2 regions of the Paenarthrobacter sp. NPDC057981 genome follow, and region 1 is predicted to be linked to the other one. Evidence: riboswitches for the same ligand, from Rfam matches in the RefSeq annotation. Region 1 holds a riboswitch; the other holds the start of a gene.
What was found. A riboswitch is a leader RNA that binds a small molecule or an ion and turns the genes downstream of it on or off. The one in region 1 is predicted to bind S-adenosylmethionine.
Positions count from the first base shown of each region.

Region 1 (4,180 bases):
GCAGCGTCAATCGCCGTTCCGTCGGCATACGAGGCACCTGTGCGGAGGGTGAACGTGAAGCTCGTGGCGTCCGCGTTGTTTTCGAACTTCTCGGCAAGCCAAGGCACGATTTCGCCGGTCTTCGGGTCCTGCGCGGTCAGCGAGGCCACGGTCTGGCGGGCGATCGCGATCGCGTCGTTGTTGCCTACCTGCTGCGGGTCGATGCAACCACGGTCCACGGAGACCGCGAAATTCAGGTTCCCGCCCGCCACCGGCGAGGCTGCGGCGCTTTGCTGCGCACCGGCGTCGGCCCCTCCACCGCACGCGGAGGCCAGGAGCGCAACGGCTCCCAGGACGCTGACGACGGCGGCGGGCTTCTTTCCGCTGCGGGCTGCGGAAGGTTTGGGGAGTCTCATGCGACGTTTTCGCTTTCAGTGGGTTGGGTGCTGGTGAGTGATCCGCGACGGGTGAAGGGCTCGCGGAGGCCGAGGTTTTCGCGGAGGTTGCTGCCTTCGTATTCCGTGCGGTAAACGCCGCGGTCCTGGAGCCTTGGGACAAGCTCGTTCACGATGTCGTCCAGGCCGGAGGGAACAATCCAAGGGGTGATGTTGAAGCCATCCACGGCTCCTGTGTGGGCGTACTCGGCGAGCTTGTCCGCGACGTCGTCGTAGGAGCCCACCAGTCCACGGCCGTTCAGGCGGGAGCGGGCAGCCACAAACTGCCGTATGGACAGGCCCTTCTGTTCGGCTTCCGCACGCCATTGGGCGGCGAGTTCCTTGGCGCTCTTGCCGTGGAAGGCGTTGCCGCGCGTGGGATTGGTGACGTCGACCACGGGGTCAACATCCGGGAGCGGCCCGTCCGGGTCATACTCGGTGAGGGTCCGGCCCCAGAACTGCTCAAGGTAGGCGATCGCGGTTTCCGGGCCGACCTGCTGCGAACGGACCCACTGGTGCTTTTCCTCGGCCTCGGCAGCTGTGGCACCCAGGATGAACTCCTGGCCGGGGAAGATCTTCACGTCATCGGCCGGGCGACCTGCTTTGAGGGTCCTGGCCACGATGTCTTCGCGGAACTTCTTCGCGTCCTCCAGCTCGGGGTGGGCGGAGAAGATGACGTCGGCGTTCCGGACCGCGAAGTCGCGGCCATCCGGAGAATCGCCTGCCTGGAACAAGACGGGGTGGTGTTGGCTGGAACGCGGAAGGCGGCCAGTGATCTCGACGTCGAAGCTCTGGTCCTTGCGCTGTACCGGGGTGATGCTGTCCTCTCGGAGCCAGCGGGGCTCGTTCCGGGACCCGGCGATTGCGCCGTCAGCCCAGGAATCCCAAATGGCCTTTGCCGTCTGGACGAACGCTTCGGCCCGGACGTAGCGGTCCTCGTGCTTGAGGAACCCGCCGCGCCTGAAGTTGGCTCCGGTCCATGCGTTGTCCGTCGTGACGATGTTCCACGCGGCCCGGCCGCCCGACAACAGGTCCAGGCTGGCGAGGCGGTGGGCAAGGTCCGCGGGGTCGTTGTAGGTGGTGTTCTGGGTAGCCACCAGGCCGATATTGGTGGTGATGGCGGCGAGCGCGGCCAACGCCGTCTGCGCGTCAGGGCGGCCGGCGACGTCGAGATCGTGGATCTTCCCCAGGTGTTCGCGGAGGCGGAGGCCCTCGCCAAGGAAAAACGCGGTGAACAGGCCACGTTCGGCGGTCTGGGCCACGCGGCGGAAGGATTCGAAATCGGTCTGCGAGCCACTGGCTTCGTCTTTCCAGACCGTGGTGTGGTTGACGCCCTGGAAGAAGACTCCGAACTGGATCTGCCCGTTGCCTGCAATGCGGTGGTGATTGGTCATCTGATGCTCTCTCTGGCTTCTTGGCGGGCGTTTCAGGCCGCGGCGTAGCGGTTGACTGGGCGTGGAAGGTGGAGGGTCTCGCGCAGCGTGGTGCCCGGCGTTGGGGGCGTCACAAGCCCTGACTCGTGCAGTCCAGGCAACACCTTGTACGCCAGTTCCGGCAGATCGATGTCGAGGACGGCCGGCCTCAGGCGAACGCCGTCCGTGGCTGCGAAGAGGGCGGTGAGGAGTTCCACGAGCCCCCGGGCATCTCCCACGTAGCGTGCGCCGCCCACCCATTGCTCGTGGGCATCCAACTCGGCCAGCCGCTCGGCGGCCCTTTGCCCGCGGGCGTCCAGCACGACGTCGAGCTCGACCAACGTCCGCTGCGCCCCTGAGGCTGTTGCCGCCTGGGCTGCCTGCGCGAGCTCGTCGGAGGAGTCCGCGGAGACCAAGGCTACGTCGGCTTCGACGGCGGGAATCAGTTCCGTGGGGGCGAACACCACCAGCTGGCCCTGAAGCGGGCGCGGGATGATGGACGGACCCTTTACGGAGAACCGCTCCCCTTCGAAGTTGGCGTAGTGCAGTTTGTCGCGGTCCAGGTAGCGGCCTGTGGCAACGTCGCGGATGACGGCGTCGTCCTCCCAGGAGTCCCAGAGCCTGCGGTTGGCCTGGACCACGTCCGCTGCCTCGCTTGCTGTTTCTTCCCGGGACAGCGGCGCGCGACCCACGGAACGGGCCTCCTCCACGAAATTGTCCGCATTTACCAACCAGCCGGCGCGTCCCTGGGAAGAGTAGTCCAGGCTGGCGAGCTGGGTGGCGACGTGGAACGGCTCGGTGAAGAGCGTTCCCACTTCCGGAACCAGCCCCAGGGAGCGGGTGATCGGTGCGGCGAAAGCTGCGCGTTGGACGGCGTCGATACGGGTAGGAACCCCGGAGGTGCCGTCATCCACCACACGGCTGTCCTTGAACGTTGCCAGATGGAAACCCGCGATGTCTGCTGCCTGGACAGTCTCACGGATCCGCTGGCCCCCCAACAGTGCCTGCGGATCATGGAGGGCCTTTCGCCACGCAGCCGGGTGGGCTCCATCGCCGTCGAGCTCCAAAGCAACAACACGCGAACGGAAATCAGGTTTGGAAGGCATGTTTCTCTCTTTCACAGGCCGCAGCGCGGCCGGGTTGACATTCACTTGCCGCAGTCGCGGCCAGGTCTGTTTCCGGAGCACCCCGCCACTTAATGCCTGAGGGTTGCCGCAGCGCGAGCCGGTCCTTGGCGCGCTGACTCTTGACCTGGAATTGAATCTAGGAGCAGCTCCAAGGAATGTACAAACGCCCCTGACTTGAAGCGTCAACGCGGGAAACAGCGCGTCAAGCGGCTGCCAAGTTCGTCATTTTTCGGTGGATCTGCGGGCCCGTATGACCTTCCATTGCGCCGGGTTGAGCCGCGTTGAGTCCAGTTGAGCCGGGTGACAAACGGGCTTTGGTGCGCCCCTTCCGCTCCGTAGTGTCGTGACATGCCGAAGCCTTCCGTTATCCCCTTGTCAGTTCTTGACCTCAGCCCGGTGTCAGCCAACCAGAGCTCCGGCGACGCCCTGCGCAGCACCGTTGCCCTGTCCGTCGCAGCCGAAGCCGCGGGATACTCCCGCTACTGGCTGGCCGAGCACCACCTCAATGACGGCGTCGCCGGTTCCGCGCCGCATGTGCTGGCCGGGCTCGTGGCTGCGGCAACAAAGACGATCAGGGTAGGTACGGCGGCCACGCTTTTGGGCAACTACCGGCCGTTGCAGATCGCGGAGAGCATCGGGACCCTGGCGTCGGTGTTCCCGGACCGCCTGGACCTGGGTTTTGGCCGTTCCGGCCCGCCCAAGTCTCCGAGCGAACCGGCGCCGGGCCAGCCGGCTCCCGCTGCGGACCAGTCGGCGGAGCGCGTAGTGGACGGTCTCGTCGTCCCCGCCGCCCGCCCAATTTTCGGCGCAGTCCTTCCCCGCAAGTTCCGCCTGCAAAGCGAACTCCTGGGTCGGTTCCCGGGCGACACAGACAACTTCGAGAACGACGTCCAGGACATCATCGGCTTCTTCACCGGGGAATACCGCACCAAACACGGTGAGGAAGTCACGGCCACTCCCGCCCTGGGCCAGTCTCCGCAGTTCTGGATCCACGGGTCCACGGCCGGCCCCAGTGCCAGGCTCGCGGGCAAGCTGGGCCTGCCGTTCGGAGCCAACTACCACGTAGCTCCAGCGACAGTGCTGGACTCGATCGCCGAATACCGTGCCCACTTCAAGCCCTCGGAAACGCTGCAGGAACCGCATGTCATCGTCTCGGCAGATGTCTTGGTTGCGCCCGACGAATTCAGCGCCCGCCGCATCGGCCGTGGATACGCCCAGTGGGTCCACG
Region 1 is NZ_JBHVQI010000003.1:45,054-49,233, forward strand. Features, by position in the region: gene ACFVSI_RS04905 (ABC transporter substrate-binding protein) at 1-395, opposite strand, end outside; gene ACFVSI_RS04910 (NtaA/DmoA family FMN-dependent monooxygenase) at 392-1,807, opposite strand; gene ACFVSI_RS04915 (LLM class flavin-dependent oxidoreductase) at 1,840-2,931, opposite strand; SAM riboswitch class IV at 2,968-3,077, opposite strand; gene ACFVSI_RS04920 (LLM class flavin-dependent oxidoreductase) at 3,301-4,180, shown strand, end outside.

Region 2 (4,180 bases), on a different contig from region 1:
GACCGGATATTGCACTCCTTCCCGGATCTCGAGCCTGGAACAGAGACGTGCGACCGCGGCTGCAAGCATGACGCTACCGCTGTGAACTGCGGATTGGATGCGTGGGTCAACGATGGCCATGCGGGACCATCCGGTGTGGCACGCCTTGCGTCCCTGCGACGCCTCCTGGGCGCGGATCCCCGCCTGGAAGCCAAGGAAGCCAAGGAACTGGGCACAGTTAACTGACAGTCATGCCCTGACCTCCCCACCGCCGCGCGCGTTTCAGGATAGTTTGGTGGCATGACCCAACCCGCTTCCACCTACAACGACGACCTGCGCCTTGCCCACGTCCTGGCCGATTCCGTCGACGCCCAGACCATGGATCGCTTCAAGGCCCTGGACCTGCAGATCGAAACCAAGCCCGACCTCACACCTGTCACCGATGCGGACAAGGCCGCTGAGGAAGCCATCCGCGGTCAGTTGTCGCGCTCGCGTCCCCGTGATGCGGTCCTTGGCGAAGAATTCGGCAGCAGCGGTCACGGCTCGCGACGTTGGATCATCGACCCCATCGATGGCACAAAGAACTTTGTCCGGGGTGTTCCAGTGTGGGCAACGCTGATTGCGCTGGTGGACGAAGGCGAACCCGTTGTAGGCGTGGTCAGCGCTCCCGCCCTGGGCAAGCGCTGGTGGGCAGCCAAGGACATGGGCGCCTACATGGGCCGGTCCCTGGCATCGGCAACCCGCCTGAAGGTCTCCAACGTTTCCCGCCTCGCCGATGCCTCCATGTCCTACTCCAGCCTCTCCGGCTGGAAAGAACGTGGAAACCTGGACGAGTTCCTGGGGCTCTCCGAGGACCTCTGGCGCACCCGCGCCTATGGTGACTTCTGGTCCTATTGCATGGTGGCCGAAGGAGCTGTGGACATCGCCTGCGAGCCCGAATTGAATCTTTACGACATGGCCGCTCTTGTTCCCATCGTCACCGAGGCCGGGGGACGCTTTACCTCCCTTGAAGGGGAAGACGGCCCGTTCGGCGGCAACGCCCTTGCCACAAACTCCATTCTGCATTCAGAAGTCCTGAAGCGACTCAACCCCGGATTGGACGACCTCCTTCAGCCTCCGGCCTGACTCCTGCCACCTTTGCGTGTATCGAATATTCGACGGCGGTTGCCCCGGTTTTGGGGCAGCCGCCGCTTTTTATTCGCAGGAACCCACGATTTTCAATCCCACGTAACAAACGGCTTAACAAAACTCCGAGGCTTTGGACCCTTCCACGGACGTGCCTTAGCCTTTTTTACAGGTCACGAGTGCCAGCGCTAAACCCCGGTTAGCTGGCCGGCAACCCTCCATTCGCGGTGGGGTGCCCCGGGTGACGACCCGGCCGGTCCGGAACGGATGCGGCAAGCGCGGATCCCCTGAGGGGGTCCCTCTTGAGTGAGGTCCCATGAGCACTGCCACGTTCAACTCAAACATCATTTCTTCCTTCATCGACGAGTCCCCCACTGCTGCCGCAGCCCGTCCGCTCGCCGCCGTCACCGGCGCGGAACTGCAGGCTCCCTTGATCCAAGGTGGCCACGTCCGCTACGCCAACCTTGACTATGGTGCGTCGGCTCCGGCACTGACGATTGTTTCCGCCTACCTCAACGAGGTCCTGCCCTACTACGCGAGCGTTCACCGCGGGGCTGGATTCGCTTCGCAAATCAGCACGTCGGTCTACGAAAACTCACGGAACATCGTCCGTGAGTTCGTCGGTGGACGTGACGATGACTCCGTGATCTTCACCCGGAACACCACGGACTCGCTGAATCTGTTGGCTGGCTGCCTGCCCCACGTCAATGGCCAGTTCGCTGGCGAGGTCCTGTACTTGGACATTGAGCATCACGCGAACCTCCTGCCCTGGCAGGGAGTCCCGCACCGCAGCGTCGTTGCGGAGTCCACCCTGGCCGGCACCGTAGACAAGATTGAAGCCGAACTGGCCCAGGGCGGTATCAGCCTGCTCGCAGTAACCGGTGCCTCGAACGTCACCGGTGAGATCCTGCCGATTGCCCGGCTGGCCTCCCTGGCGCACCAGTACGGTGCGAGGATCGTCGTGGATGCTGCCCAGTTGGCCCCACACCGCCGCGTCAACATCGCTGAGGCGGACGTGGACTACATCGTGTTCTCCGGACATAAGCTCTACGCGCCGTTCGGTGCAGGAGTCGTTGTTGGTCGCCCGGACTGGCTCGACGCCGGCGTCCCGCACCTGGCAGGTGGCGGCGCTGTCCGTGAGGCCCGCCTGGATTCGGTCAGCTGGGCCACGGGTCCGGCCCGGCACGAAGGCGGCTCCCCCAACGTTCTCGGAGCTGCGACGCTCGCCCGAGCCACCCAGGTCCTCGCTGGCTTGGACGAGGACGCCTGGCACGCTCACGAAGCCGGCATCCGCAGCTACCTCGTTGAGGGCCTGGAAGCCATCGACGGCGTAACGGTCCACCGGATCTTCAGCGACTCCGAGGACACCATCGGCGTGGTCAACTTCTCCGTCGAAGGATTCGACGCAGGGCTGGTCGCCGCGTATCTGGCCGCCGAGCACGGAGTAGGCCTCCGCGATGGCCGTTTCTGCGCGCACCCTTTGCTCAAGCGCCTGGGTCTGCCGTCGGGATCCCTGCGGGCAAGCTTCGGAGTCGGCTCCCGGTTGGAGGACGCCACCAGGTTGCTCGCCGGCATCCAGGAACTCAAGCGCAACGGCTTGGGCTGGGACTACGTTGTTGACGAAGGGCGCTGGGTTCCCGCCAACGACCACCGCAGTTACCCCGAGTGGGCGCCCAATACCCCGGGAACCGCAGGGGCAGCTCCCTGCACTGTCGACTAAAGGGTCACGGTCGGCCGGTAGGCACGGCTGACCAAGCGCGATTCCCGGACCGAGGGTAAATTCGTAGGGTATCTTTTGGCTATCCCGTGAAGGAGTCCCGCGTGTCCCTGCGCACACCCGAAGGCGCTCCCGGCATACCCGGCCCCGCCGGACCCCGTGGACCAAAGCTCCATGCCTCGCGTCGGCACGAGCTAGGCCGGAGCTTCCAGGACGGCGGCGAGCACTACGACCGTGTGCGGCCCGGATATCCGCAGGACTCCGTGGACTGGCTCGTACCCGAGGGGTCCACAACCGCAGCAGATCTCGGCGCGGGTACGGGCAAGTTCACCGCCCTTTTGGCTGGACGCGGACTTGAGGTTGCCGCCGTCGATCCTTCCACCGACATGTTGGAGCAACTGCGCAATGCCTATCCCGACGTTCATGCAGCGGAGGGAACGGCCGAGGCAACAGGGCTGGCGGACTCAGCATTCGACGTCGTCAGCGTTGCCCAGGCCTGGCACTGGTGCGAACCTCTCACAGCGAGCACGGAAATCGCACGAATCCTCCGCCCCCACGGCGTCTTGGGCCTGATCTGGAACCAGTTGGACACTTCGGTTCCCTGGGTCCACCGACTTTCGCGCATCATGCATGCCGGGGATGTCCACAAGCCGGGATTCCGGCCAGTTATCGGCCCGGAATTCCAGGGGTTGGAACGCCACCTCACTGAGTGGGAGGATCCGTTGTCACCGGAAGACATCATGGAGCTGACCAAGTCGCGGAGCTATTATCTGCGCGCCAACGAAGCCACACGGGCCAAAGTCATGGGCAACTTGCAGTGGTACCTTTACGAGCACCTCGGCCACGCTCCCGGCGATACGGTGCAGCTGCCTTACCTGACACAGACCTGGCGGGCATATAACGTCCATGATGCCTTGCCACGGTAGGCTTGGAGTGTGAAGACCAGTACGCCCTCCTCCTCGATCGAGGACTACGTCAAGGTCATTTACTCCTATACGGAGTGGCAGGACAAGCCGATCACGTCCTCGCAGCTCGCCCTGCGCCTTGGCGTCGCCAACTCGTCAGTGTCCGAAATGGTGCGCAAGCTCAAGGACCAAGGCCTGGTTGACCACCAACCCTACAGTGCCATCCGACTGACCCCGGAGGGCATGCGCCTGGCCCTTTCCATGGTCCGCAGGCACCGCCTCATCGAAACGTACCTGGTGGAGGAACTCGGTTACAGCTGGGACGAAGTCCATGACGAGGCCGAAATGCTGGAGCATGCGGTATCCGATACCTTCATCGAACGCATGTCTGCGAAGCTCGGCCATCCCGAACGCGACCCGCACGGTGATCCGATCCCCTCGGCCGACGGCACCG
Region 2 is NZ_JBHVQI010000008.1:99,841-104,020, reverse strand. Features, by position in the region: gene ACFVSI_RS10150 (ribosome small subunit-dependent GTPase A) at 1-225, shown strand, start outside; gene hisN (histidinol-phosphatase) at 280-1,104, shown strand; SAM riboswitch class IV at 1,276-1,389, shown strand; gene ACFVSI_RS10140 (aminotransferase class V-fold PLP-dependent enzyme) at 1,421-2,824, shown strand; gene ACFVSI_RS10135 (class I SAM-dependent methyltransferase) at 2,926-3,747, shown strand; gene ACFVSI_RS10130 (metal-dependent transcriptional regulator) at 3,757-4,180, shown strand, end outside.
Region 2: another riboswitch for S-adenosylmethionine. It lies ahead of ACFVSI_RS10140 (aminotransferase class V-fold PLP-dependent enzyme); the one in region 1 lies ahead of ACFVSI_RS04915 (LLM class flavin-dependent oxidoreductase).